Methylibium petroleiphilum PM1: one gene and its partners. The protein of the gene in region 3 interacts with the protein of the main gene of each other region in a pairwise test. Links are inferred from orthologs where the notes say so. Each region holds a gene or a part of one and is shown on either strand. Other genes may lie near its edges.

What was found.
Region 1: the proteins of rlmB (region 3) and tsaE interact in binary tests that used the Escherichia coli proteins (3 or more experiments, as listed by UniProt). The link is inferred for Methylibium petroleiphilum PM1 from one-to-one orthologs.
Region 2: the proteins of rlmB (region 3) and MPE_RS10000 interact in binary tests that used the Escherichia coli proteins (3 or more experiments, as listed by UniProt). The link is inferred for Methylibium petroleiphilum PM1 from one-to-one orthologs.

Annotation. Positions count from the first base shown.
Region 1 is NC_008825.1:2,161,635-2,171,205, forward strand. Bases 5,171-8,013 are described here. They hold tsaE (tRNA (adenosine(37)-N6)-threonylcarbamoyltransferase complex ATPase subunit type 1 TsaE), read left to right. Parts: upstream 5,171-6,278; coding sequence 6,279-6,749; downstream 6,750-8,013. Other genes in these bases: queG (tRNA epoxyqueuosine(34) reductase QueG), read right to left, coding at 5,196-6,245; MPE_RS10225 (N-acetylmuramoyl-L-alanine amidase), read left to right, coding at 6,746-8,013. In the rest of the region: MPE_RS10180 (hypothetical protein), read left to right, coding at 1-70; MPE_RS10190 (MarC family protein), read right to left, coding at 777-1,379; MPE_RS10195 (phosphatase PAP2 family protein), read right to left, coding at 1,405-2,118; site-specific tyrosine recombinase XerD, read right to left, coding at 2,156-3,085; MPE_RS10205 (tripartite tricarboxylate transporter substrate binding protein BugE), read right to left, coding at 3,158-4,072; MPE_RS10210 (AEC family transporter), read left to right, coding at 4,264-5,166; more of MPE_RS10225, read left to right, coding at 8,014-8,110; MPE_RS24860 (DUF1294 domain-containing protein), read right to left, coding at 8,199-8,810; MPE_RS10235 (DedA family protein), read right to left, coding at 8,855-9,511; MPE_RS10240 (cation:proton antiporter), read right to left, coding at 9,553-9,571. UniProt on the Escherichia coli protein: Required for the formation of a threonylcarbamoyl group on adenosine at position 37 (t(6)A37) in tRNAs that read codons beginning with adenine.
Region 2 is NC_008825.1:2,116,983-2,126,691, reverse strand. The notes cover bases 2,078-5,058. They hold MPE_RS10000 (bifunctional ADP-dependent NAD(P)H-hydrate dehydratase/NAD(P)H-hydrate epimerase), read right to left. Parts: upstream 4,344-5,058; coding sequence 2,811-4,343; downstream 2,078-2,810. Other genes in these bases: MPE_RS09995 (FAD-dependent oxidoreductase), read right to left, coding at 4,357-5,058; rnr (ribonuclease R), read left to right, coding at 2,078-2,783. Also shown: MPE_RS10015 (phosphoribosyltransferase), read left to right, coding at 1-324; more of rnr, read left to right, coding at 549-2,077; more of MPE_RS09995, read right to left, coding at 5,059-5,748; MPE_RS09990 (amidase), read right to left, coding at 5,745-7,106; rpsB (30S ribosomal protein S2), read left to right, coding at 7,330-8,073; tsf (translation elongation factor Ts), read left to right, coding at 8,191-9,099; pyrH (UMP kinase), read left to right, coding at 9,191-9,709. UniProt on the Escherichia coli protein: Bifunctional enzyme that catalyzes the epimerization of the S- and R-forms of NAD(P)HX and the dehydration of the S-form of NAD(P)HX at the expense of ADP, which is converted to AMP.
Region 3 is NC_008825.1:1,952,684-1,962,289, forward strand. What follows is about bases 3,808-6,685. They hold rlmB (23S rRNA (guanosine(2251)-2'-O)-methyltransferase RlmB), read left to right. Parts: upstream 3,808-4,813; coding sequence 4,814-5,557; downstream 5,558-6,685. Other genes in these bases: MPE_RS09140 (arylesterase), read right to left, coding at 3,808-4,055; MPE_RS09145 (ABC transporter ATP-binding protein), read left to right, coding at 4,070-4,744; upp (uracil phosphoribosyltransferase), read left to right, coding at 5,597-6,226; MPE_RS09160 (MFS transporter), read right to left, coding at 6,238-6,685. In the rest of the region: NAD-dependent DNA ligase LigA, read left to right, coding at 1-1,673; def (peptide deformylase), read left to right, coding at 1,700-2,233; MPE_RS09135 (cupin-like domain-containing protein), read right to left, coding at 2,249-3,310; more of MPE_RS09140, read right to left, coding at 3,405-3,807; more of MPE_RS09160, read right to left, coding at 6,686-7,491; MPE_RS09165 (D-2-hydroxyacid dehydrogenase family protein), read right to left, coding at 7,484-8,494; MPE_RS09170 (DUF1993 domain-containing protein), read left to right, coding at 8,599-9,108; MPE_RS09175 (penicillin acylase family protein), read left to right, coding at 9,169-9,606. UniProt on the Escherichia coli protein: Specifically methylates the ribose of guanosine 2251 in 23S rRNA.

The DNA of each region.
Region 1 (9,571 bases), 210 kb from region 3 along the record:
TGCGGAGCCTGAGAAGCGCTCAGAGAAGAAGGCGCGTCGCGCCACGCTCATTGCCGCCGGAGGCGAGTAATGGGTTGGGTGACGGTCAAGAAGCGCGTCCCCCTCGCGTCGCTGTCCCCGAACGCCCAGGCCGGCTCGTACGGCAAGGCTGTCGCCAAGTTCCTGCTTCTCGCTGCTGAACCGGATGTAGGACCACGCTTTGAGCATGGATGACCCCAGGAGCCAATCTTCCTACATTCTAAATCATCAACCTCGCGCTCGACGCCCTCTGGCGCTTTCCGGGCCTGCCGGCCGCCTACTACCTCGACTGGCTGCAGGTCGCCGGCGAGGAGGCCCTGCACTTCACGCTGCTGCGCGAGCACCTGCTGAGCCTGGGCCACGAGTACGGCGACTTCCCCGCCCACGACGGCCTGTGGATCATGACCGAGCGCACCGCCCACGATCCCATCGCCCGCATGGCGCTGGTGCCGCGCACGCTGGAGGCCCGCGGGCTCGACGCCACCCCGCCGCTGCAGCGCAAGTTCGCCGCAGCCGGCGATGCGCGCGCGGTCGAGATCCTCGGGATCATCCTGCGCGACGAGATCGGCCACGTCGCGATCGGCAACCGCTGGTACCGCTGGCTGTGCGAGCGCGAGGGCCTGGACCCGGTGGCGCTCTACCCCGAACTCGCAGCGCGCTACGAGGCGCCGCGCCCGCGTCCGCCCTTCAACCTGGCGGCCCGCACAGCGGCGGGCTTCAGCGCCGAGGAGCTGGCCTACCTGAGCGGATGAGGCAGCTCAAAGGCTGTCAAAGAAGTAGCGCTTCAACCCCGCCAGGATCATCTCCACCGCCACCGCGGTCAGCACCAGGCCCATCAGCTTCTCGATCGCCGACACCATCGAGTGTCCGAGCAGCTTGCGGATGCGGTCGGCCGCCAGCATCACCGCGCCGCACACCAGCATCGCCGCGCTGACCGCGCCGACCCATTGCATCAGCTGCTGCGGCTGCCGCGAGGCCAGCAGCAGCACCGTGGCCATCGCCGACGGCCCGGCCAGCAGCGGCACCGCGAGCGGGAAGATGAAGGGCTCGCGCGCGCCCCCGTCGGACGCGTAGATCTGCGAGCCCGACGTGAAGATCATGCGGATCGCGATGATCAGCAGGATCACGCCGCCGGCCACCTCGAGCGAGCGCTCCGACAGGTGCATCAGGTTCAGGAAGCCCTGCCCCGCGAACATGAAGGCCAGCAGCACGCAGAAGGCGATCAGCACCTCTCGCACCGCCACGCGGGTGCGCCGCTCGGGCGGCACGCCCTTCAGCACCGAGATGAAGATCGGCAGGCTGCCGAAGGGGTCGAGCACCAGCAGCAGCAGGACGAAGGCGGAGACGAAGCTGTGATCCATGGCCCGATTGTCCCAGGCCGGCGCCTCAGGTCTCGCCCGTGCGCGGCGCCGGGGCGCCCGCCGCAGGGCGGACGAGCGGACGGGGCGCCAGCGAAAGCAGGCTCAGCCAGCCCACCAGCCCGCCCAGCGCGCTGCCGGCCAGCATGTCCAGCGCCACGTGCTGCCGGATCGCCAGCGTGGCGTACAGGATGCCCATGCACCAGAGCGCGTTCAGGCCGCGCATCACCAGGCCGGCCGAGGTCTGACGGAACACGCGCTCGAACCACACCGCGGTGTACACCGCGAACGCCGCGTGCAGCGACGGGCAGGCGTTGCCGGCTACGTCGGCCGATTTCAGGAAGGCCACCGCCTCGTGGCGGGCCCAGTCGATGTCGAACTCGGGCACCTTGCTCGGCCAGAACCAGAAGATCGCCAGCCCGACCAGGCTCAGCAGCAGCGCCGACAGCGCATAGGTGCGCACCTCGCGCGCGTCGTCCAGCAGCGCCGGGGCGATCGACACGTAGAACCACAGCGACGCATACAGCGGCAGCGCGGCGGGCTGGAAGTCCACCCAGTCGTCCATCGCGATCAGCGGCATCGTCGTGATCGCCTGCGGCGTGTGGCGCATCACCCAGAAGTAGGCCACGAAGAACAGCGTGATGCCGAGCGTGGTGCCCGTCATCTTCACCAGGCTCAGCACGCGGGTGCGCCGGCGCAGTTCGTGCAGCCAGCCGACGGGAGGCAGGAGGCGGTGCTTCAAGGCCCCGATGGTAGTCGGCCGCTCCTGCGGCCCGTGTTCAGCCGCGCGGGTGATGCTGTGAGTGCAACTGCTTGAGCCGCTCGCGCGCCACGTGCGTGTAGATGGTCGTGGTGGAGATGTCGGCATGGCCCAGCAGCATCTGCACCGCACGCAGGTCGGCGCCGTGGTTGAGCAGGTGCGTGGCGAACGCATGCCGCAGCGTGTGCGGCGACAGTGGCACCTGGATGCCGGCGGCGCCCGCATGCCGCTTGATCAGCTGCCAGAACGCCTGCCGCGTCATCGGGCCGCCGCGTGCGGTGACGAACAGCGCGTCGCTCGCCTGGCCGCCCAGGATGGCCGCGCGCGCCTCCGCCAGGTAGCGCATCAGCCAGCCGTGCGCCTCCTCGCCGAACGGCACCAGCCGCTCCTTGCTGCCCTTGCCGGTGACGCGCAGGGCCGCCTCCGAGTAGCCCACGTTCACGCTCTTCAGCGTGACCAGCTCGCTGACGCGCAGGCCGCTGGCGTACAGGATCTCCAGCATCGCCCGGTCGCGCAGGCCGAGCGGCGTGTCGACGTCCGGCGCCTCCAGCAACGCCTCCACCTGCGCCTCGCTCAGCGTCTTGGGCACCCGCAGCGGCTGCTTCGCGGCCAGCAGCTTCAGGGTCGGATCGGCGCTCAGCCGATGCTCGCGCAGCGCCCAGCGGAAATAGCGCCGGAAGACGGTGAGCCGACGGTTCGCGCTGGTCGCACGCGTGCCGGCGTGCCGCTCCAGCGCGTAGGCGCGCAGGTCGGCCTCGCCGCTGCCGTCGAGCGGCTTGCCGCTGGCGTGGACCAGCCAGCGCGCATACAGCGTCAGGTCGCGCCGGTAGGCGGCCAGGGTGTTGTCCGACAGCCCGTCCTCGACCCACAGCGCCTCGAGAAAGGCGTCGATCGCGACCGCACTGTCGGCGGGCAGCGGGGGCAGTTCGTCGTGTGGCTCGGCTGACATCAGGCACGCAGTGTGCCTAAAGCTGGCTCACCCCCGTTGGAGCCGCTGGACAGCACGAGCCAGGGGTGGGCTTCAGTCGAGTTTCAACTTCTGCTGCTCGACCACCTTCTTGTAGACCTCGAACTCGGCCTGCGTCTGGGCGGTGAACTGCTCCGGCGTGTTCGCCACGATCAGCGAACCGGTGTCCTCGATGCGCTTGCGCACCGACGGGTCCTCGAGCGTCTTCTTGGTCGCGGCGGCGATCTTGTCGACCACATCCCGGGGCATGCCCTTCGGGCCATGGAAGCCGTAGTAGGCCATCCGGTTCACCGGCTCCAGCCCCACCTCCTTGAAGGTCGGCACGTTCGGCAGCACCGCCAGGCGCTCGGGCGCGGCCACCACGATCGCGATCAGCCGGCCGTCCTTGATGAAGGGCAGCGCCGACGGCAGGTTGTCGAAGATCATCGGCACCTGGCCCGCCACCGTGTCGTTGAGCGCCGGGCCGGCGCCGCGGTACGGGATGTGCGTCACGAAGGTGCCCGACAGGCTCTTGTACAGCTCCATCTGCAGGTGGCCGATACCGCCGGTGCCGGAGCTCGCGAAGCTGTACTTGCCCGGGCTCTTCTTCAGCTCGGCGAGGAAGCCCTTGTAGTCGCGGGCGGGAAAGCTGGGGTGCACCGCGATGACGTTCGGTGTCGCCGCGATGTTGATGATCGACGTGAAGTCGGTCAGCGGGTTGTACGGCGTCTTCGGGTTGATGGCCGGGTTGGACGCCGTGGTGGACACCGTGGCCATGCCGATCGTGTAGCCGTCCGGTGCCGCCTTGGTGATCTCGTTGGCACCGATGATCCCGCCGCCGCCGGCCTTGTTCTCGACCACCACGGTCTGTCCGAGCGGGCCGTTCATCTTCTCGGCCACGACACGGGCCACGATGTCGGTGGTGCCGCCCGGCGCGAACGGCACGATCAGCCGCACCGGCTTGCTCGGGTAGGCCTGGGCGAACACCATCGTGACCGGGGCGAGGGCCGCCAGCACCCCGCAGGCGGCCACCACGATGCGACGCGAACTCGAAACCATTGAGCGCTCCTGGAAGAATTGGGCAATGCGGTCGACTGTGCCCCCGAGGTTTGCCATCGCCGATTGTGGAAACCCCTCACAGGGTCAACCGTTACTCTAGGAGCCCCTGCCCCGGTTCCGACATGCGCGACATCCTGCTCCTGCTGCCCGACTTCCTGCTGATCGTGGTCGGCTTCCTCGTCTGCCGCTACACCACGCTGAACCGCCCGATCTGGGAGTCGATGGAGAAGCTGGTCTACCACCTGCTCTTCCCGGTGCTGCTGTTCACCTCGATCGTTCGCAACCCGCTGAATCCGGCCGATGCCGCCTCGCTCGCCCTCGGTGGCGTGGCCACCGTGGTGCTGGGCATGGGGCTGGCCTACGCGCTGGGTCGCTGGCCCGGGGTCGACCCGATGCTGCACGCTTCCGGGGCGCAGACGGCGTTCCGCTTCAACTCCTACGTGGCGCTGGCGATGGCTGAGCGCCTGGGCGGCGCGGCCGGCGTGGCCCAGATGGCCGTGCTGGTGGCGGTGTGCGTGCCGCTGTGCAACGCTGGCGCGGTGCTGCCTCTGGCGCGCCACGGCGGCCACCACCTCGGCCGCGAGCTGATGCGCAACCCGCTGATCCTCAGCACCTTGGGCGGCCTGGTGGCGAACCTGCTGGGGTTGCAGTTTCCCGATGCGGTCGGCACCACCCTGCAGCGGATCGGCAGCGCAGCGCTGCCACTGGGGCTGATGGCGGTCGGCGCCGGCCTGCAGCTGGGAGGGCTGACGATCGCACCGAAACTGGCCACCGCGCTGCTGACGATCCGCCATGCGCTGCTGCCGGCCTTCGCGCTCGGCTTCGGCCTGTGGCGGCAATTGCCGCCGCTCGAACTGACGGTGCTGGTGGCCTTCGCTGCGATGCCCACCGCGTCGAGCGCGTACGTGCTGGCGGTGCGCATGGGCGGCCACGGGCCCTTCGTGGCCGGGCTGGTGACCGTGTCGACCCTGCTCGGCATGGTCACGCTGCCCGCGTGGATCGCGCTGCGGCTCGCGGTGGGCTGAGTCCGCCCGTGCACCGGCCGCGAGGCCGCTCAGGCGCGCTGCGCCAGCGCCCAGTCGATGTGCTCGCGCAGCAGCTCGCTCGCACCGTAACGCGCCGCCTGCAGCGCCTGCGCGACCGCCGGATCGCCCTGCTCACGCCAGGCATTGCCCAGCGCCACCGCCAGGTTGCGCCGCCAGCGCGCGGGGCCGATGCGTCGGATCGCGCTGCCCTCGGTCCGCTTCAGGAATTCGGCCTCGGACCAGGCCCACAGCCCCAGCAGCGTCGGCGCATCGAAGACCTCGCGGGTGTCGAAGTCGGGCAGCACGGCGCGCGTGGCGTATTTGTTCCAGGGGCACACCAGCTGGCAGTCGTCGCAGCCGTAGATGCGATTGCCCATCGGTGCGCGAAGCTCGGCCGGGATCGGACCGTCGTGCTCGATCGTCAGGTAGGAGATGCAGCGCCGCGCATCGACCCGTCGCTCGCCGACGATCGCCTGCGTGGGACACACGTCGATGCAGGCGCGGCAGCTGCCGCAGTGCGCGTCCACCGGCTCGGTGAGCGGCAGCGCCAGGTCGACGTAGATCTCGCCCAGGAAGAACATCGACCCGGCCTCGCGCGACAGCGCCAGCGTGTGCTTGCCGCGCCAGCCGATGCCGCTGCGCGAGGCCAGCTCCACCTCCAGCACCGGCGCCGAATCGGTGAACACGCGGTGGCCGAACGGGCCCAGCCGCTCACCGAGCCGATCGGCCAGTGTCTGCAGCCGCGCGCGCAGCACCTTGTGGTAGTCGCGGCCCCGGGCATAGAGCGACACGGTCGCCGCCTCGGGCCGGCGCAGGCGCTCGAACTCGATCGTCTGCCAGCCCTCGGGGAGCGCGGCCGGTAGGTAGTCCATGCGCGCGGTGATCACGCGCACCGTGCCCGGCACCAGCTCGCCGGGCCGTGCCCGCTTCAGCCCGTGCAGCGCCATGTAGTGCATGCTGCCGTGGAAGCCCTGCGCCAGCCAGGCCAGCAGGCCGGGCTCTGCGCTGCGCAGGTCCACGTCGGCCACACCGATCTGTGAAAATCCGAGCTCGCGCGCCTCACGGCGCAGCCCGGCCATCACGGCCTGCTCGTCCGGGACGCCTTGCGTTCGATGCATCCACCGATTCTAGAAACCCGACACGAACACTGGCCCGACGAGGACGCCTGCGCGGCGCGCGCGTCCGCACTGGCCGCCCATGCGGCGCTGCGCGACGCCTTCGTCGAGCTGCAGGGACCGCTCGGCGCCGGCAAGACCACCTTCACACGCCACCTGCTGCGCGCGCTGGGCGTCACCGGCCGCGTGAAGAGCCCGAGCTATGCGGTGGTCGAACCGTACGAACTCGCCACCGGGCCTGCCTGGCACTTCGACTTCTACCGCTTCGGTGACGAGCGCGAGTGGGAGGACGCGGGCTTTCGCGACATCTTCGCGGGCCCGGGCCTCAAGCTCGTGGAGTGGGCGCAGAACGCCGGCGAGACCCTGCCCGTCCCCGACCTGCGCGTGGAACTTGCGCCGCTGGATGGCGACCAACGCGCCGTGACCCTGATGGCCTACACCGAGCGCGGCCGGGAGCTGCTGCGATGAAACCCTCCCGACGCCGACTGCTGCAACGCGCCGGTTCGGTCGTGCTGCTGCTCGGCTCGCGCGAACTGGCCTTCGGCGCCAGCATCGTCGCGGTGCGCGTGTGGCCGGCAGCCGACTACACCCGCGTGACCATCGAGTCCGACACCGCGCTCGCCGCGAAGCACTTCATGGCCGAGAACCCGCAGCGCGTGGTGATCGACGTCGAAGGCCTCGAACTCAGCCCCGAGCTGCGCGAGGTGGTCGGCAAGGTGAAGGCCGGCGATCCCTTCATCTCCGGTGTGCGCGTCGGCCAGAACCAGCCGCGCGTGGTGCGGCTGGTGATCGACCTGAAACAGCCCACCGCGCCGCAGGTCTTCACGCTCGATCCGGTGGCCGCCTACCGGCACCGGCTGGTGTTCGACCTCTACCCGACCGCCGAGCGCGACCCACTGCTCGCGCTGGTGCAGGAGAAGGTCTACGCCGACCGCGCCGCCGCCGAGCCCTCGGACCGCGCCGCCTCGGCGGTGAACGACGCACTGGGCGACTTCATCGGCCAGATGGGCGGGCACGGCAACAAGCCCGCCGCCAGCGCCACCGGGCCGCTGCCGGTGCCGCCGGTGGCCGGCAGCGAGCCGCCGTCAGCGGGTGCTGCGGCGGCCAAGCGCATCGCCGAACGGCTGGTGATCGTCGCGCTCGATCCCGGCCACGGCGGCGAGGACCCCGGCGCCATCGGCCCGACCGGCCTGCGCGAGAAGGACGTGGTGCTGCAGGTGGCGCAGCGCCTGCGCGCCCGCATCAACGAGCAACCCAACATGCGCGCGATGATGACGCGCGACGCCGACTTCTTCGTGCCGCTCAACGAGCGCGTGCGCAAGGCGCGCCGGGTGCAGGCCGACCTGTTCATCTCCATCCACGCCGACGCCTTCATCAAGCCGCATGCGCGCGGTGCCTCGGTGTTCGCGCTCAGCGAGCGCGGCGCCACCAGCGTGGAGGCGCGCTGGATGGCGCAGAAGGAGAACGCCGCCGACCTGGTGGGCGGCACCAACATCAAGAGCAAGGACGCCGCCGTCACGCGCGCCCTGCTCGACATGAGCACCAGCGTGCAGATCCGCGACAGCCTGCGACTCGGCAGCGAAGTGCTGGGCCGCATCGGACAGGTCGGCCGGCTGCACAAGCCGCGCGTCGAGCAGGCCGGCTTCGCGGTGCTGAAGGCGCCCGACGTGCCCTCCATCCTGGTGGAAACGGCCTTCATCTCCAACCCCGAGGAGGAGAAGCGCCTGCGCGACCCGGCCTACCAGACCCAGCTGGTGGAGGCGCTGCTGAGCGGCATCCTGCGCTACTTCGCGAAGAACCCGCCGCTGGCGCGCAACCGCTCCATGTGACGGACAGAACCGGCCTTGCACCGGTGTCGCGGTGTCGCCGCTGGCCTGCCTGGGATGTGGGTGCTATCGAGGGCGTCGAGCCATTTCGTCACAACCACGGCAGCGGAAGCACACCCGCATGCAGGACGACGAACCCCGCGACATTCAGCAGCACAGTCAACCAAAATGCGGCCACGAAACTCGGCTTGGAGGACTTGTGCCGCAGGAACTGCTGCGCGACCAGGGATCCGGGCCAGCCGCAGGCGAGCCCGATGAGGAGCAGTGTTCCTTCGGACGTTCGCCAGCGCTTCTGGATGGCCGCTGACTTGTCCAGCGCGTATGCCATGAAGGCAACAAGACTGACGAACACGTAGATGGCCGCGACGACCGGCTTGACCGGCCAGTGACTCGCCACAACGTAGTAGATCGCGACGAATGCGGGAATAGCGAGTAGTCGGGGGAGCGTCCAGTCAGCCGGGGCTTCGGAGCGCAGCGGCTTGCGGGATCGACCACGCACCGGGTACTGCACCGAGCGCGCGCGCTTCTTTCCGTTGGGGCCGAGTTCTACCTCGAAAGTTACGGCCTGCCCGACGGTAGGTCGACCGGTTCCTGAAGGAAAGGCCTTGATGTGGACGAAGATATCCTGCCCACCATGAACCGGATCGATGAAGCCGAAACCGCGCTCATCGTTCCAGGATTTGAGTTTGCCGTCGAGACGCATGCGAAGACAACAGACAGTGGCGGAACTCGCACCGAACTGAGCCGTCAGACGGCCTGCGCCTTGCCCTCGCCGCGGCTGGCGCGCCAGGCGCCGAACAGCGCCACCACGCCGGGGATGATGATCATGGCCCAGATGATCTTGCTGAGGTTCTGCTGCACCCACGGGATGTTGCCGAACCAGTAGCCGGCGAGCACCAGGCCGCAGACCCACAGCACCGCCCCCAGCACGTTGTAGGCGGTGAACTTGCCGCGGCTCATCGCGGCCACGCCGGCCACGAAGGGCGCGAAGGTGCGGATGAACGGCATGAAGCGCGCCAGCACGATGGTGATGCCGCCGTAGCGCTCGTAGAAGGCGTGGGCCTGGTCGAAGGCGCGCTTGTTGAAGAAGCGCGAACTCTCCCACTGGAACACCTTCGGTCCGAAATAGCGCCCGATCGAGTAGTTGGTCTGATCGCCCAGCACCGCGGCCACCAGCAGCAGCCCCATCGCCAGCGGCAGGCTCATCAGCCCGGCGCCGCACAGCGTGCCCACCACGAACAGCAGCGAGTCGCCGGGCAGGAAGGGCATCACCACCACGCCGGTCTCGACGAACACGATCAGGAACAGCAGCGCGTAGACCCAGGCGCCGTAGGCCTGCACGAAGGCCGCGAGGTGCACGTCGACGCGCAGGATGAAGTCGATCAGGTAGGCAATGATTTCCATGGGACGCGATTATCCGGGGCGACCGTGACGGCGACGGCGGCTCACAGCCGCGCGCGGATG
Region 2 (9,709 bases), 170 kb from region 3 along the record:
TATCGCTCGGACGCCGGGACCATCCAGGGGCGGCTGGACCTGGCGACCTACATCACCCTGCCCAAGGGCGAACTGGCCGGCCGGGTCCTGCTGGTCGATGACCTCGCCGATACCGGGGTGACACTGAAGGCGGTGGTCGATCGCCTGCGCGGCATGCCCTCGATCAGCGAACTGCGTTCGTCCGTGATCTGGGTGAAGGGTGTGTCGAGCTACACGCCGGACTACTATGTCGAATCGCTGCCGACCAGTCCCTGGATCCACCAGCCGTTCGAGGATTACGACAGCCTGCGGCCTGACGGGCTCGCGAGGAAGCTGGCGGTTTGAGAGGTCACGCACCATCGACCGCGGAAAACAAAAAGGCCAGCGCGCTGCGCTGGCCTTTTATGATTTGGTGCCCAGGAGAGGACTCGAACCTCCACGATGTTACTCGCTAGTACCTGAAACTAGTGCGTCTACCAATTCCGCCACCTGGGCTAGGTACCGAAGCCGGAGATTTTAGCATCAAGAACGAAGACAAGACAAGCAGCGCCTCACTCGGTGCTGCGCTAATGAGTGAGGTCGAGGGTATCGTCCAAGGCCACCGCGACGGGCACGGCTTCGTCCAGCGCGACGACGGCGAATCCGACATCTATCTGTCGCCGCAGGAAATGCGGGCGGTTCTGCACCGCGATCGGGTCCGCGTGCGGGTGATCCGCTACGACCGCAAGGGCCGGCCTGAAGGGCGGGTGCTCGAGATCCTGGAACGCCGCAAGGCGCCGATCATCGGTCGCCTGCTGCACGAGAGCGGCATCTGGCTGGTCGCCCCGGAGGACAAGCGCTACGGCCAGGACATCATGATCCCGAAGAATGGCATTGCCAATGCCAGCGCGGGTCAGGTGGTCGCGGTCGAGCTGACCGAGCCGCCGTCGATGCATTCGCAGCCGCTGGGCCGCGTGACAGAGGTGCTCGGCGAGATCGACGACGCGGGCATGGAGATCGAGATCGCGGTGCGCAAGTACGAGGTGCCGCACCGCTTCTCGGCCGAAACGCTGGCGCAGACGGCCAAGCTGCCCGACAAGGTGCGGCCAGCCGACAAGAGGCAGCGCATCGACCTGACCGACGTCCCGCTGGTCACCATCGATGGCGAGGACGCCCGGGACTTCGACGACGCCGTGTACTGCGAGCCGGTCACGATCGGCCGCAAGACCAAGGGGGCGGCGCCGAACGGCTGGCGCCTGATCGTCGCCATTGCCGACGTGAGCCACTACGTGAAGCCCGGCGAGTCGCTGGACGACGATGCCTACGAGCGCGCGACCTCGGTCTATTTCCCGCGGCGCGTGATTCCGATGCTGCCGGAGAAGCTCAGCAACGGGCTGTGCTCGCTGAATCCCAACGAGGACCGCCTCGCGATGGTGTGCGACATGGTGGTCGACGCCGCAGGCGAGGTACACGCCTACCAGTTCTTCCCGGCCGTCATCAACTCGCATGCGCGCTTCACGTACACGGAAGTCGCGACGATCCTCGCCAACACGCGCGGGCCAGAGGCGCAGAAGCGCAAGGAGTTGGTGCCGCACCTGCTGCACCTGCACGAGGTGTATCGCGCCCTGCTGAAGGCGCGCGCCACGCGCGGCGCGGTCGACTTCGAGACCACCGAGACGCAGATCGTCTGCGATGAGAACGGGCGAATCGAGAAGATTGTGCCGCGGACACGCAACGACGCACACCGCCTGATCGAGGAGGCGATGCTGGCGGCGAACGTGTGCTCGGCCGATTTCATCGCGTCACACAAGCACGCTTCGCTGTATCGCGTGCACGAAGGCCCGACGCCCGAGAAGCGCGCGATCCTGCAGACTTATCTGCGTGCGCTCGGCCTCGGCTTGTCGATCGGCGACGATCCCCGGCCCGGTGAGTTCCAGGCGATCGCGCAGGCGACGAAGGACCGCCCTGACGCCACCCAGATCCACTCGATGCTGCTGCGCTCGATGCAGCAGGCCATCTACACGCCGACCAACAGCGGTCACTTCGGCCTGGCCTATCCGGCCTACACCCACTTCACCAGCCCGATCCGCCGCTACCCGGACCTGCTGGTGCACCGTGTGATCAAGGCTCTGCTGGGCAGCAAGAAGTACCACCTGCAGGTCACCGAGCTCGCCAGCTCAGCCGTCCACACGCGCAAGGTTCGGCCGACCGCGGCCTCCAAGGCGCAGCAGGCCAGCAAGCTGGTCGTCAAGCGGACCGCCGAGGCGATGGCCTGGGAAGCGGCCGGCGCGCACTGCAGCGCGAACGAGCGGAGGGCCGACGAGGCGTCGCGCGATGTCGAGGCTTGGCTGAAATGCAAGTTCATGCGTGAGCACCTCGGCGAGGAGTTCGGCGGCGCGGTCACCGCAGTCACGACCTTCGGGTTGTTCGTCACGCTCGACGAGCTGTACGTCGAGGGCCTGGTGCACATCACCGAACTCGGCGGAGAGTACTTCCGCTTCGACGAAGCGCGACAGGAGCTGCGCGGCGAGCGCACCGGCGTGCGCTACGTCGTCGGCAGCCGGGTGCGGGTGCAAGTGAGCCGCGTCGATCTCGACGGGCGCAAGATCGACTTCCGACTGGTCCACGAATCGGGGCTGAACCCGCGGGCACCGCGTGACAAGGCGGCTTCGGCCGTCGAGGAACTGCAGGTCGTGAAGGACGTCGACCGCGAGCACAAGCGGGCGACCAAGAAGGCGGTCAGCAAGACTCCCCGCAAGCCTGCGCGCAGCGCTGGGGCGGACACCGCGGCAGCGCCGCGCAAGTCGAAGCGTTCGAGGCGGTAGGCCCGATCCACTGAGTCGCTGCGGCGCTCAGCGCCGCAGCTGAGCAATCAGCGCGCTCGCGGCCAGCGGCCCGGGACGCGCCTGGTGTGCGCACCAGACGTCGGCCGCGGCGCCATGGGTGTGCGTGCCCAGCAGCGCGGCGCTTCGTGCTGACAGGCCTTGCGCCCAGAGCCCGCCGATCCAGCCCGCCAGCACATCGCCGGTTCCCGCCGTGGCCAGCGATGCATTGCCGCTGGCGTTGATCAGCGTGGTTTCCCCAGGCGCCGCGATGACGCTCCCCGATCCCTTGAGGACGACGGTGGCGTGCCATCGCTGCGCGACCCGCTCCGCGGCCGACAGCCGGGCGGACTGGATCGCGTCAGTCTGCAGCCCCAGCAGCCGGGCGGCCTCGAGAGGGTGCGGCGTCAGCAGCGTGGCGGCCCGCCCGCGGCCGGCACGCATTTCGAGCAGGCGAGCGAGCGACGGGTCGGCGGCCACCGCGTTCAGCGCATCGGCATCGAGCAGCAGGCGTCCGGCACGGGCGATCAGGCCCGGCAGGTGTTCGCGCACCGCATCGCCGCCACCGCAGCCGCACACCACCGTGGCGTTCTCGAGCGGCGTGCGTGCATCGTGCAGTGCGGCGAGCGGCCGGAGCATCAACTCGGGGTGCATGGGATCGAGCGTCGGTGACTGCGGATCGAGCTGTACCAGATGCACACGGCCCGCGCCGGCGGCCAGCGCGGCCCGTGCCGCAAGCAGCGCAGCCCCGGCCATGCCGGCGGCGCCACCGACCACCCATACATCGCCGAAGCTGCCTTTGTGCTGCGCATGCCGGCGCGCCGGCCACAGAGAGCTCGCACCCGTCAGCAGGCCGGCACTCGCCTGTGAGGCCTCGGCATGGACGCCCAGGTCGTGGAACCAGATTTGCCCGGCGTGGTCGCGTCCCTGGGCGGTGAACAATCCCGGCTTCAGGGTCAGCAGGCTCAGCGTCCAGCGAGCCTGCACCACGGCGGTCTCGTCAAGCAGCGCACCCTGCTCGGCATCCAACCCGCTGGGCAGATCGATCGACAACACGGGAGTGCCGCCGTCGTTGAGCGACCTCATCGCGGCCAGGGCCCAGCCGGCGGGCGCGCGGGTCAGGCCGATGCCGAACAGGGCGTCGATGGCCAGATCGTCGGGGCCGAGCGGCTCGGGCGGCGCGCTGCTTTCCACCAGAGCGACTCCCGCGGCACGTGCCTCGGCGCCGGCCGCTGCTGCATCGACTGGCGTTTGCACGCAAGGCGCAAGGCTCACCGTCACCTGCTTGCCGGTGCGCTGCAGCCACGCCGCGGCTTCCAGGCCATCGCCACCGTTGTTGCCGGGACCGGCAGCGATCCAGATGCGTCGTGCATGCGGCGCCAATGCGAGGGCCAGCCGCGCCACCGAACCGCCGGCACGCTGCATCAGCGTGTGGGGCGGCAAGGCGCGCGCGGCCTCGATTTCCAGCGCACGCGTTGCGGCCACACCGAACAGCGGCAGCCGCTCCGCGTCACGCCGCGAGCCATCGCCCAGAACGGCCCAGGGCATCGCAACATCGAACATCTTGGCTGATCCGTCAGACAGGCGGTAGGCCCGAGGCCGCCCGGGCCAGCGCGAAGCTGCCCGGATCGAAGCCGGGCGAGCGCCCGGCGATCTGGTCGGCCAGCAGGCGGGCGCTGCCGCAGGCCAGCGTCCAGCCGTGGTCGGCGTGGCCCAGGTTCAGCCACACGCCGGGGCGCGGGCTGGGGCCGATCAGCGGCAGGCCGTCGGGCAGCGTCGGTCGCGCGCCTTTCCATACCTGCGGCCGGGCAATGTGGGCGGCGCCGGGGAACCAGTCGTTGAGCAGGCGGTACAGCGTCTCGACCGCCGCCCGTCGCTGCGTCTGCACCGAGCCGCCCAGCTCGGCGCAGCCGGCCAGACGCACGCGCTGCCCCAGCCGGCTCATCGCGATGCGGTAGCGCTCGTCGACCAGTGCCGCCTTCGGGCCCCGTTCGGGCGAACGCAGCGGCGCTGTCAGCGAGTAGCCGTGGATCGGCATCAGCGGCAGCTTGATGCCCAGACCCGGCAGCAATTCGGCAGCGTCGACACCGGCGGCGATCACCACGGCATCGAAAGCCTCCGCCGACACCGGGTCGAGATAGCGCGCTGCGGCGCGCGCGCGGTGAGCCATCGCGCTGCCATGCTTGTTGCCGTTGCCGCCGGGAATGGCCGTGGCCCGGCTCGAGGCGAAGCCGGTGGTCAGGGCCAGGTGCTCGAGCTGCAGTTCGGCGCCGTCGGAGCGTGTCCCGGTCTCCAGCGCGCGCACCACGGTACCGAACCGGAACTCGACGCCGAGCCGCTCGGCCGCGTCGCGCAGCAGATGAGCGAATTGGCGGCAGTTGCCCACGCCGTCCTGGGGCAGCTGGATCCCGCCGGCCAGCGCTTGCTCGCGATTGAGGCCGGGCTCCGTCGCGTGGCAGGCAGCGACATCCAGTTCGCGCACGCTGATGCCGAGCTCTCGCAGCAGCGCCAGGCGAGGCTGTGCCGCGGCAACGTCACGCTCTTCGCGCAGCAGGAGCAACAGGCCCTGCGAGCGTTCGAAATCCAGCTGCAGCCGCTCGTCCAGCACGCGGAGCCGTTCGCGGCTGTACTGCGCCAGGCGCAGCAGCTCGATGCGGCGCTGCGGGAAGTTCGGCGCGCGGCAGGCGCTCCACCAGCGCCACAGCCAGCGCCATTGCATCGCGTCGAAAGAGGGGCGCACGCGCATCGCCGGATGGCGGCTGAACAGGTCGCGCAGCAGGCGTCCAGGAAGGCCGGGCGCAGCCCACGGCACGACATCGCCCGAGCCCAGCACGCCGGCATGCGCGAAGCTCGCCTCCGAGGCGACGCTGCTGTGTCGCTCGAACACGGTAACGTCGTGGCCGTCCTCGGCCAGTTCGTAGGCTGTGGTCACGCCGACGATACCGGCGCCGATCACGCCGACTCTCATGAGAATGCTCCATTGGCCAGCGCGGCTTCGACGGCCAGGGCCATGTCGAGCAGGGCGTCGTCGGCATGGCCGCGCGACCACAGCATCAGGCCGACTGGCGCGTCGCCCGGCGCCTGGCAGGGCAGGCTGATCGCGCAGCCGTCGAGCAAGTTCACGACCGAGGGGTTCCGCAGCAGCAGCGAGTTGACGCGGAAGAATTCCTCGTCGCTCGCTTCCAGCGCCGCGATCGGTGGCGCGAGGATCGGCACGGTCGGGGACAGCGCCGCGTCGAAACCACGCAGCGCCGCGTGCATGCGAGCGATCCAGGCGGCGCGTGCCTTCTGCAGGTCGATGTAGTCCGCCGCGCTCATGGCCATGCCGCGGCGGATGCGCGTCACCACGCGGCGGTCGTAGTCGGCTTCGTGAGTCGCGAGCCGGTGCCGGTGCCAGGCCCAGCTTTCGCAGCTCGCGAAACCACCGTTGACCTGCAGCGGCGCCAGGTCGGCCAGCGGCGGGACGTCGAGCGTGACGATCTGCGCGCCGGCGCGCGACAGCCGGTCCACGGCGCGTTCGAAGGCCGCGGCCACGGCAGGCTCCAGCGCGTCGAGCATCAGCGTTGTCGGCACTGCGAGCCGGGTGGCCCTCAGCGGCCGGCCAGGCAGCGCAACGCGGCGGGCTGACAGCAACTCGTGCAGCAGTACGGCGTCGCGCACCGAGCGCGTCAGGGCCGAGACCGTGTCGAGCGTGGTGGACAGCGGTATGGCACCTTCGGTCGGCGTCAGCGACGCGGTGTTCTTGAAGCCGACCAGACCCTGCAATGCGGCGGGGATTCGCACCGAACCGCCGGTGTCCGAGCCCAACGCCGCCCACGCAGCCCCGCTCGCCACCGAAACCGCCGCGCCGGAACTGGAGCCGCCCGGGATGCGCGGTGTGTCGCGGTCCAGGGTCGCCATTGGCACGTTGGCCGGCGCGGGGTAATGCGGATTGAGACCAACGCCCGAGAACGCGAACTCGGTCATGTGGGTGCGGCCGATCAGCGCTGCGCCGGCGGCCCGCAGCCGCGACACCGCGGGCGCGTCCTGCGCAGCCGGTTCGGCATCGGTCAGTACCGTGGAGCCCGCGGTCGTGACCTGACCGGCGATGTCGAACAGGTCCTTGATGCTGACGGCCAGACCGGCGAGCGGCAGCAGCGGGGCGCCGCTGGAGATCGCGGCGTCGACGGCGCGGGCCGCGGCTCGCGCGCCGACAGCATCGATCTTCAGGAAGGCCGGGGCTACGGCAGCGGAGGCTGCGTGCTGCAGTGAGCGCTCGATCTCCGCGCCGGCGCTGCTCGTGCCGTCAAGCACCCGGGCGCGCCGGGAGAGCAGGTCGTCGGTCATCGGCGTGCTAAACTCTCAGGGTTTTTCTGGAACACGTCGGTGCCTGTCCTGGTCGGTTCGATCGAGGTCGGTTCGGCAAAAGCCGGAAGGGCATTTGCAATCCGCAAACCCGGTCGCCAAAAGGTGTTGCAAGACTCGAAAGAGGTCTGCTTGCATGTCGCAACAAAGCGCTGCAATCACTTGCAATTCTGGCCGGATTTTAGACCCAACCTTTGGAGTTTCCATGTCCCTCACCATGCGTGAAATGCTGGAAGCGGGCGTCCATTTCGGACACCAGACCCGCTTCTGGAACCCCAAGATGGCCCCCTTCATCTTCGGCCATCGCAACAAGATCCACATCATCAACCTCGAGAAGACGCTGCCGCTCTTCAACGAGGCGATGAAATTCACCCGCTCGCTCGCCGCCAAGCGCGGCACGATCCTGATGGTCGGCACCAAGCGCCAGGCGCGCGAAGTGGTCGCCCAGGAAGCCCAGCGCGCCGGCATGCCCTACGTCGACCAGCGCTGGCTCGGTGGCATGCTGACCAACTTCAAGACCGTCAAGGGGTCGCTGAAGAAGCTGAAGGAAATGCAGGCCCAGCAGGAAGCGGGCCTTGAGTCCATGAGCAAGAAGGAAGCGCTGCTGTTCGCCCGCGAGATCGCCAAGCTCGAGAAGGACATCGGTGGCATCCAGGACATGAACGCGCTGCCCGATGCCATGTTCGTCATCGACGTGGGCTACCACAAGATCGCGATTGCCGAGGCGAAGAAGTTGGGCATTCCGGTCATCGGCGTGGTGGACTCGAACCACTCGCCCGAGGGGATCGATTACGTGATCCCGGGCAACGACGACTCCGCGAAGGCCGTGGCGCTTTACGCCCGTGCCGTGGCGGATGCCGCACTCGAAGGCAAGGCCAACGCGGTCAACGAAGTGGTCGCCGCCGCCCAGAGCACCGACGAGTTCGTGGAAGTCAGCGACGCGGCCTGAGCCCGTCGCAAGGCGCCCCCGCGCACTCATCAAGGGGCTGATTCAGCCCCTTTTTTTCAATGATTTCGAAGCGATCGCTGCCCGGAGGCAGCCCCGCTTCACCGAACGGAGAACGCAATGCCCGCAATCACCGCCAGCATGGTCGCCGAACTGCGCGCCAAGACCGACGCCCCGATGATGGAGTGCAAGAAGGCCCTCACCGAGGCCGAAGGCGACCTGAACAAGGCCGAGGAACTGTTGCGCGTCAAGCTCGGCAGCAAGGCCAGCAAGGCCGCCTCGCGCGTCACGGCCGAAGGCATCGTCGTGGCGCACATCAGCGGCACGACCGGTGCGCTGATGGAACTGAACTGCGAAACCGACTTCGTCTCCAAGAACGACGACTTCCTGGCCTTCGGCAAGACGCTCGCGGAACTTGTGGCCACCAAGGCCCCGGTGGACGTCGCTGCGCTGTCGGCGCTGGAGATCGCCGGCGTGACGGTGGAGGCCACCCGCACCGCGCTGATCGGCAAGATCGGAGAGAACATCGCGATCCGCCGCTTCAAGCGCTTCAGCGGTGACAGCAAGCTGGTCAGCTACCTGCACGGCACGCGCATCGGCGTGGTCGTCGAGTACACGGGCGATGATGTCGCCGCGAAGGACGTGGCGATGCACGTGGCCGCGATGAAGCCTGTGGCGCTGACCTCGGCCGACGTGCCGGCCGATCTGATCGAGAAGGAGCGCAACGTCGCCGCCGGCAAGGCCGCCGAGGATGCAAAGGCCGCCGAGGCGGCCGGCAAGGCGCCGCAGTCTGCCGAGATCGTCACCAAGCGGGTCGAGGGCTCGGTGCAGAAGTTTCTGAAGGAAGTCTCGTTGTTCAACCAGACCTTCGTGAAGAACGACAAGCAGACCGTCGAGCAGATGCTCAAGGCCGCCAGCACGACGATCAAGGGCTTCACGATGTACATCGTGGGTGAGGGCATCGAGAAGAAGACCGACGACTTCGCCGCCGAAGTGGCCGCCCAGGTGGCCGCTGCCAAGGGGCAGTAAGCGCTGCGCCCGGCCCGGCGCGCGTGCCTGAGTGCCGGGGCCATCCCCTAAACTGCCGTTCTACCGACCGTTCACCCGAGGAGACCCCCGCATGCCGGCGTTCAAGCGCATCCTGCTCAAGCTTTCCGGCGAGGCCTTGATGGGCGACGACGCCTACGGCATCAACCGCGCGACCATCGTGCGCATGGTGCAGGAGGTGCGCGAGATCACCGAGATGGGCTGCGAGGTGGCGGTGGTGATCGGCGGCGGGAACCTCTTTCGAGGCGTGGCCGGCGGCGCCGTCGGCATGGACCGCGCGACGGCCGACTACATGGGCATGCTCGCCACGGTGATGAATGCGCTCGCCCTGGCCGACACGATGCGCCAGGAGGGCATGACGGCCCGGGTGATGTCGGCGATCGGCATCGAGCAGGTGGTCGAGCCCTATGTTCGGCCGAAGGCCTTGCAGTACCTCGAAGAAGGCAAGGTGGTGATCTTCGCCGCCGGCACCGGCAATCCGTTCTTCACCACCGACACCGCCGCCGCGCTGCGCGGGGCCGAGATCGGCGCGCAGATCGTGTTGAAGGCGACCAAGGTCGATGGCGTCTACTCCGCCGATCCGAAGAAGGAT
Region 3 (9,606 bases):
CCGAGCTGAAATTCGACGGCTTGGCGATCAACCTGCGCTACCAGGCCGGCCGGCTGGTACAGGCCGCCACGCGCGGCGACGGCGAGACCGGCGAGGACGTGACGCACACCGTCGGCACGATCGAGTCGGTGCCGAAGCAGCTGCGCGGCATCACGGCGCCGGTGCTAGAGGTGCGCGGCGAGGTCTTCATGCGGCGAGACGACTTCGAGGCGCTCAACGAGCGCCAGCGCGAGGCCGGGCTCAAGACCTTCGTGAACCCGCGCAATGCGGCGGCCGGCATCGTGCGCCAGCTCGACGCCAGCATCGCACGCCAGCGGCCGCTGAGCTTCTTCGCTTATGGACTGGGCGACGTGCAGGGCTGGGACGTGCCGCCCACGCACGCCGGGTTGCTGGACGCGCTGGCGGCGCTGGGGCTGCCGGTCGACGCGCACCGCACCGTGGTCGAGGGCGGCGAGGCGCTGGCCGCCTTCCACGCCGGCATCGCGGCTGAGCGCGACGCGCTGCCGTTCGACATCGACGGTGTGGTCTACAAGGTCGACGAGCGTGCGCTGCAGCAGCAGCTCGGCTTCAAATCGCGCGAGCCGCGCTGGGCGGTGGCGCACAAGTACCCGGCGCAGGAGCAGTCGACCCAGCTGGCCGGCATCGAGATCCAGGTCGGCCGCACCGGCAAGCTCACGCCGGTGGCCAAGCTGCAGCCGGTGTTCGTGGGCGGCACGACGGTGAGCAATGCCACGCTGCACAACCGCTTCGAGCTGCGCCGCAAGGGCATCCGCATCGGCGACACGGTGATCGTGCGGCGCGCGGGCGACGTGATCCCCGAGGTGGTGGGTCGCGTGCCCGTCCCGCGAACGGCGTACATCCCCAACTTCCGCATGCCGCGCGCCTGCCCGGTGTGCGGCAGCCAGGCGCTGCGCGAGCGCGGCAGCGTCGACTACCGCTGCTCGGGCGGCCTGTTCTGCGCTGCACAGCGCAAGCAGGCGCTGCTGCATTTCGCCGGGCGGCGCATGATGGACATTGAGGGACTGGGCGACAAGCTGGTCGAGCAGCTTGTCGACGGCGGCATCATCCGCACGCTGCCGGAGCTCTACAGGCTCGGCGTGGCCAAGCTCGTCGCGCTGGAGCGCATGGGCGACAAGAGCGCGGCCAACCTGGTGGCAGCGCTGGAGGCGAGCAAGGCCACGACGCTGGCGCGCTTCCTGTTCTCGCTGGGCATCCGCCACATCGGCGAGGCGACCGCCAAGGACCTGGCGCGACATTTCGGCGCGCTCGACCGCGTGATGGACGCGAGCGTCGAGCAACTGCTGGAGGTCAACGACGTGGGCCCGGTGGTGGCGCAGAGCCTGCGTACCTTCTTCGATCAGCCGCACAACCGCGAGGTGGTCGAGCAGTTGCGCGCCGCCGGCGTGCACTGGGACGAGCACTCCGGCGAGGCCGACCTCACGCCCAGGCCTCTGGCCGGCAAGACCTTCGTGTTGACCGGCACGCTGCCGAGCCTGGGGCGCGAGGCCGCCAAGGAGCTGATCGAGGCCGCCGGCGGCAAGGTGGCCGGCTCGGTGTCGAAGAAGACCGACTACGTGGTGGCCGGCGAGGAAGCCGGCAGCAAGCTCGAGAAGGCTCAGGCACTGGGTGTGGCCGTGATCGACGAGGCAGCGCTGCGCGCGCTGCTGGACTGAGGACGAAACCGGGAGGTGCAGACGCCATGGCTGTTCGAGACATCCTGAAGATGGGCGATCCGCGCCTGCTGCGCATCGCGCACCCGGTGCGCGAATTCGACACGCCCGCGCTGCACGCGCTGATCGAGGACATGTTCGACACGATGGAGGCGGCCAACGGTGCCGGCCTGGCGGCACCGCAGATCGGGGTGGACCTGCAACTCGTGATCTTCGGCTTCACGAAGAGCGAGCGCTACCCGGAGGCGCCGCCGGTGCCGCGCACGGTGTTGATCAACCCGCAGATCACCCCGCTGTCGGAGGATCTGGAAGACGGTTGGGAGGGCTGCCTCTCGGTGCCCGGGCTGCGCGGCGTGGTGCCGCGCCACCAGCGGATCCGCTACACCGGTTTCGACCCGCAGGGCCGGCGCATCGAGCGCGAGGCCGAGGGCTTCCACGCCCGCGTGGTGCAGCACGAATGCGACCACCTGGCCGGGGTGCTCTACCCGATGCGGGTGCGCGACTTCAGCCGCTTCGGCTACACCGAGGTGCTGTTTCCAGGGCTCGATGACGGCGACGATTGAACGGGCGAGATTGCCTCACCAGTCTGAGATTGACGGATTCTCATAGCTGTAAGTGTTAGGGAACACGAAATTTGAGAACGAGAACGACAGACTGACTTCCAGCGAGGCGACCTGGTGCCACCAGCCCAGCGGGAGGAAGACGGTGTCACCCGGTTCCAACACCACCTCGAGCACCTTGACGTCGCGGAAGGCCGGGTAACGGTCAAGGTCAGGATGATCCAAGTCGATTGCGCTGAACACCCCGTCGTGGTTGTATAGACGCGGCGTCTCGAGTGGCGAGATGAAGCGCCAGCGCTTGCGTCCGACCACCTGGGTGTGCAGCAACATCAGGGTGTCGTGATGCAGGGGAGTGACGGTGCCGGCCGGGCCGAACCAGAACGAGGAGCGTTGCGCCAACTGTGCCGGGTCGCAGAATAGCGGCAGCGTTCCAATGTCAGCCAGCAGTGGCGCGAACTCCGGTCGGCGCAAAATCTCGTTGTTGGCGGTCAGATAGTAGTCGTTGGTGGCACCGCCCGCCAGCACGCGATCGACGAAATCGCCGAGCCGGACGTTGTGGCGGTGCTTGAGCTTGTCCTGCTCGTACTTCGGGTTGACGGCCCGTTCCGCCTGGATCTCGACATCGAGGTGACCGAACCGTTCGCGCAGGTCGGCCGGCGACCAGCGATGCAGAGCGGGCCAATCGCCCGCCACGTCGGTCAGCACGAGCGGCCGGGAACCCACCACGTAACGCTCGAAGAACTCGGCCGGCGAAACGTGGCTGCGTTTCTCCACGCCGTCGTAGGCCCAACCCATCTCCCAGATGCGCTGTTGATTGGCCATCACCGAAGCGAACTTGCGCTGCAACTGTTGGTGGCGGCGTGCGGCCACGAACACCGGGTGGACCTCCATCGCGGCGATTGCCTGCTGAGCGGCCTGCCGGTCCAGGCCCGCGGCGACCATGGTGTCTGTCATCGAAGCCGCTGTGCAGTCGCGCAGCCGGTTCTCGGCGATCCACTGCATCCAGCGGGCATCGTCCGGCCGCGGTTGCCGCTGATAGCCTACCGGTTGCGGTGCGGGGGGGATTTCGCGAAGGGCCATGGGGTCGTAGTTCGAATGACCCGTCGAGGAACGAACGGGCGCGTCAACCGGCATGGTAAGCGCGCCGAAGGGCGGACCGCGTTTGAAAAGCGGGCTACTTCGACAACAAGGGCCGCAGCGCCGGCCACACGTTGCCCAGGATGATGGGGTGGGCGGCTTCTTTCGGGTGGATGCGGTCCGGCTGGAACAGTTCGCTCGCGTTCGGCGCATCGCCCACGCCCTTCAGCAGGAAGGGCAGCAGCGCCGTGCCTTCGGCCCGGGCGACCTTGCCGAACAGTGCCGCAAAGTCTTCGTTGTACTGGCGGCCGTAGTTCGGTGGCACCTGCATTCCGATCAGCAGCACCCGCGCACCTGCAGCCTTCGAGGTCCGCGCCATCTCGGCCAGATTGCGCTCGGTCATCGCCAGCGGCAGGCCGCGCAGGGCGTCGTTGCCGCCCAGTTCGACGATCACCACCGCCGGCTTGTGCTGCGCCAGCAGCGCCGGCAGGCGCGAGCGGCCGCCCGAGGTGGTATCGCCGCTGATGCTGGCGTTGACGACGCCGGCGGCGATCTTCTCCTGCGCCAGGCGCTTCTCCAGCAGGGCCACCCAGCCGCTGCCGCGCTGCAGGCCGTACTCGGCCGACAGGCTGTCGCCCACGACCAGGATCATCGGCCGGGTGGCCTGCGCCCGCACCGGCAGGACCACAAGCCCCGCCAACGCCGATGCGGCGAGCTGCTTGATACAGTCCCTGCGACTCAATGACATCCGATTCCTCCTTCATGACCGAAGCGATCATCGCCGTCGAGCACGTCAGCAAGCGCGTGCAGGACTCCAGCGGCGAGCTGACCATCCTGCACGATATCGACTTCTCGCTCGCGGCGCAGGAGTCGGCGGCCATCGTCGGAGCGTCGGGCTCGGGCAAGAGCACGCTGCTGGCCATCATCGCCGGGCTCGACACGCCGAGTGAAGGCACCGTGAGGCTCGCCGGCATCGACCTGTTTGGCCTTGATGAGGACGCCCGGGCCGCAGTGCGCGCCGAGCGTGTGGGCTTCGTGTTCCAGAGCTTCCAGCTGATGGGCAACCTGACCGCGCTGGAGAACGTGATGCTGCCGCTGGAACTGCAGGGCCGTGGTGACGCCCGCGCCGCCGCGACCGAGATGCTGGTGCGCGTGGGGTTGGGTGAGCGGCTGGGGCACTACCCGAAGCTGCTGTCCGGCGGCGAACAGCAGCGCGTGGCGCTGGCGCGTGCCTTCGTCGTGAAACCGGCGCTGTTGCTGGCCGACGAACCCACCGGCAGCCTGGACTTCGCGACCGGCGAGAAGGTCATGGAGCTGATGTTCGAGCTCAACCGCGAGCAGGGCACGACGCTGGTGCTGGTGACCCACGACCGCGCCATCGCCGCCCGCTGCGACCGGCAAGTCAGGATCGAGGCGGGGCAGCTGACGTCCTCGTGAGCCCGGTCGCGGCAGCCGTTGCGAAGCAAGGCACCCGCGGGCAGTGAGACCGCCCCCGATAATCGCCCCATGTCCTCCTCCCCCCGCATCCTGTTCGGCTTCCACGCCGTCACCGTCCGTGTCAAGACGGCCCCCGGCTCCGTCGTCGAGCTCTACATCGACGGCACGCGGCGCGATGCGCGCATGCGCCAGTTCATCGAACGCGCCAAGGAAGCCGGCGTGCGCCTGATCGAGAGCGACGAGCTGCGCCTGCAGGCGCTCTGCGGCACGCACCGCCACCAGGGCGTGGTGGCCAAGGTCACCGCGGCACCGGCCACGAAATCGCTCGATGACCTGCTCGACACGGTGGAGGGCCCGCCGCTGCTGCTGGTACTCGACGGCGTGACCGACCCGCACAACCTCGGCGCCTGTCTGCGCGTGGCCGACGGGGCCGGAGCCCATGCGGTGATTGCGCCGAAGGACCATGCCGTCGGCATCAACGCCACGGTCGCCAAGGTGGCGAGCGGCGCGGCCGAGACGGTGCCCTATTTCATGGTCACGAACCTGGCGCGCACGCTGGGCGAACTGAAGGAACGCAACATCTGGGTCATCGGCACCGCCGACGATGCGCCGCGCACGCTGTACGCAGCGGACCTGAGGCAAGCGGTCGCGCTGGTGCTGGGCGCCGAAGGGCAGGGCATGCGCCAGCTCACGCGCAAGACCTGCGACGAACTCGTCAGCCTGCCGATGGCCGGCGCGGTGGAGAGCCTGAACGTCTCGGTGGCGAGCGGTATCGGTCTTTACGAGGCGGTGCGCCAGCGCGGCGCGACCTGACGCGGAGCCGCGACCACCGCCTGCACATAGACTGCCGACATGCCCGTCCTCGAAGTCCTGCATCCGCTGGTCCGACACAAGGTCGGGCTGCTGCGCGCCGCCGACATCTCGACCAAGAAGTTCCGGGAGATCACCGCCGAGATCGCCCGGCTGCTGGCCTACGAAGCCACGGCAGACTTCCCGCTGGAGCAGGTGACGGTGGAGTGCTGGAGCGGACCGACGGCGGTCGACCAGATCAAGGGCAAGAAGGTCACCATCGTGCCGATCCTGCGGGCCGGCCTGGGCATGATGGACGGCGTGCTCGACATGATCCCGAACGCCAAGATCAGCGTGGTGGGTCTCTCGCGCAACCACGACACGCTGCAGCCGGAGCACTATTTCGAGAACCTGGTCGGTTCGCTGGAAGAGCGCACCGCGCTGATCATCGACCCGATGCTGGCGACCGCCGGCTCGATGATCGCCACCGTCGACCTGCTCAAGCGCAAGGGCTGCCGCGACATTCGCGCGCTGGTGCTGGTGGCCGCGCCGGAGGGTGTGAAGGCGCTGAGTGCGGCCCACCCCGAAGTGCGCTGCTGGACGGCGGCGATCGACAGCCACCTCAACGAGGTCGGCTACATCATCCCCGGGCTCGGCGACGCCGGCGACAAGATCTTCGGTACCAAGGGCTGAGCGGCACGTGCTCAGGCGTGGCGGCTGTCGCGCCGCATGCGGTTTTCGGCCCAGCGGCTGAGCGCCAGCGCCGCGAGCAGCCAGCCCAGGCCGACCCAGTGCAGGCCGCCGTAGAGTCCGGACCCACTGGCGCCGGCGGCTTCCTGCGCTGCGACCAGCGCGCCGCCCCCCGCTGCGCCAACCGCCTGGCCGAGGTAAATGGCCGACGTGTTCAACGCCATCAGTGCCGGCGCCAGGGCCGGCGCGGCCTGACCCAGGCGGGCCTGCTGCGCCGAATTGGCCGCGAACATGCCCAGCGCCCACGGCAGCAGCACGCAGGCCATCGACAGGTAGCCGGTGCCCAGCGGCCAGATCAGCATCGTCAGGGCCACGGCACCGAGTAGCAAGGTCACCGCACGCGCCGCGCCGATGCGGTCGACGTGGCGCGACAGCAGCACGTTGCCGATCAGCCCGAAGGCACCGAACCAGGCGAACAGCAGGCTGATCTGCGTGGGCCCGGCGCCGAGTACCTGCTTGTAGTACGGCGCGAAGTAGGTGAACACGGTGAACTGTCCCGCGCCGAACAGGGCCGTGACCGCCACGATCGCCATCAGCAGCGGGTGCGTCAGCACCTCGCGCCAGGCGCGCAGGTTCATGGCCGGCGGCCGCACGCCGTCGGGCATCACCACCCACACCCAGACGGCGCCACCGGCGGCCAGCAGCGCCACGAGGCCGAAGGCCCAGCGCCAGCCGAGTGCCTCGCCGATGTAGCTGTGCAGCGGCATGCCGAACACCGAGGCCACCGACCAGCCGAGGAAGACGAAGGTGATGGCTCGGCCGCGCTGCGCCGGCGGCGCCAGCCAGCCGATCGCCGCCGCGGCCTGGGGCGTGAACACCGCGGCACCCAGCATGCAGAACGCGCGCACCGGCGCCAGCGCGGCGTAGCTGGGCATCAGCGCCGATACGGCGTGGCCCACCGCATACCAGGCCAGCGTGAAGGCCAGCAGCCGGCGGCGGTCCACGCGGCCGACTGCCGCCGCCAGCAGCGGAGCGCCCAGGCACATCATCACGGCGGCGATCGCGATCAACTGGCCGCCGAGCGCCACGCTCACCTGCAGCGAGCGCGTCAGGTCGTTCAGCGAACCGGCGATGACCATCACGCCGCAGCCGATCACGAAATTGCCGAACAGCAACGCCCAGCGCGCGCCGCGCAGGGCGTCGATTGGCTCAACGTGCGATGCGGCAGGGGCGTCGGCGCTCAGCCTCGCGCCCGGCGCGTCATCCACGCAGGACCCGCAGGGCCTCGGGGTTCACCACGTTGGTCGGCTTGCCCTGGATGAAATTGATGACGTTGTCGAACGCAGCGTCGAAGTACTGCTGGTAGGTCTCCTGCTCGACATAGCCGATGTGCGGCGTGCAGATGGCGTTCTCCAGCCGCAGCAGCGGTGTGCCTTGCATGATGGGCTCGCTGTCGAACACGTCGACCGCCGCCATGCCAGGCCGGCCGCGGTTCAGCGCCGTCACCAGCGCGTGCTCCTCCAGCAACTCGGCGCGGGCCGTGTTGACGAACAGCGCGGTCGGCTTCATGCGCTGCAGGTCCTCGAGCCGGACCAGGCCGCGGGTGGCCTCGTGCAGACGCAGATGCAGCGAGATCACGTCGCAGGATTCGAAGAAGCTCTCGCGCGACGTGGCCACCTCGTGGCCATCGGCCTGCGCCTTGCCGCGTGAGGTGTCGCTACCCCACACCACCACCTTCATGCCGAACGCCCGACCGTAGCCGGCGACCAGCTGGCCGATGCGGCCGTAGCCCCACAGGCCCAGCGTCTTGCCCCGCAGCACCATGCCGAGCCCGAAGTTGGCCGGCATCGATTGCGACTTGAGCCCGGCCTGCTGCCATGCGCCGTGCTTGAGGTTGCTCACGTACTGCGGCAGGCGGCGCATGGCCGCCATGATGAGTGCCCACGTCAGCTCGGCCGGCGCCACCGGCGAGCCCACGCCCTCGGCCACCGCGATGCCCAGACGGGTGCAGGTTTCGATATCGATGTGCGGGCCGGCGCGGCCGGTCTGCGCGATCAGCTTCAGGCGCGGCAGCTTCTCGAGCAACTGTCGCGTGAACTGGGTGCGTTCACGGATCAGCACCAGCACGTCCGCATCGCGCAGCCGCACGGCCAGCTGGCCGTTGCCCTTGACGGTGTTGGTGAAGACCTTGGCGCTGTAGCCCTCGAGCTTGGCGGCGCAGGGGAGCTTGCGGACCGCGTCCTGATAGTCGTCCAGGATGATGATGTTCATGGGCTGCAATGGGCCGCCGTACCACGGCCAGAGCGGTCGATTGTGCACGCCCTGCGCCGGACCGGGGTTACCGGTAGCATCCGCCACCTCACGAGGAGACTCCCATGGCAATCACGATGCATTCGGCCAGCGTGCCCATCTTTCTGACGATGCTCGGCAACCTCGCGAAATGGCTGGACAAGGCCGTGGCGCATGCCCAGGCGAAGAAGTTCGATCCCGACACGCTGCTGACCTCGCGGCTGGCGCCCGACATGCTGTCGCTGGGCAAGCAGATCCAGATCGCCTGCGACAGCGCCAAGTTCGGCGTCGCGCGGCTGGCCGGCGGCGACGCGCCGAAGTTCGACGACTCCGAGTCCACCATCGCCGAGCTGCAGGCCCGCATCGAGGCGACCGCGGCCTACCTCCGCGGCGTGCCCGCGGACCAGGTCGACGGCAGCGAGGACAAACCCATCAGCGTGCCGGTGCGCGGCCGCGATCCGCTGCAGTTCACCGGTGAGCAGTACCTGAAGCACTTCGCGCTGCCGAACTTCTTCTTCCACGTGACCACCGCCTACGCGCTGCTGCGTCACAACGGCGTGGAGCTCGGCAAGGCCGACTACCTGCGCGGGGGCTGAGCCCGCAGCGCCCGTGCGAACCCCGATGCGGCGGAGGAGGGTAGCGACTAGCCTGTTCCCATGAAGTGGATGCGTCGGTGTCTGGCGGCCCTGCTGCTGGCGGGCGTGGGCGTGATCGCGGCCTTGCTGGTCTACCGGCAGCTCGCGCTGCCGATCGCCGAGGGCCGGCTGCGCGTCGAGGGCCTGCGCGCCGGGTTGCAGATCGAGCGCGACGCTCAGGGCGTCCCGACGATCCGCGCCACCTCGATCGACGACGCCTGGTTCGGCTTGGGATTCGTGCATGCGCAGGACCGGCTGTGGCAGCTGGAGACCCACCGGCGCATCGGCGCGGGCCGGCTGGCCGAGGCCTTCGGGCCGCGCGCGGTGGAGAGCGACCGTTTCCTGAGGGCGCTGGGCGTGCGGCGTGCCGCGCAGGACCAGTGGGAGCAGGCCGGGCCGGGCGTGCGGGCGATGCTCAATGCGTACGCGGCGGGCATCAATGCCTACCTGCGCGGCCAC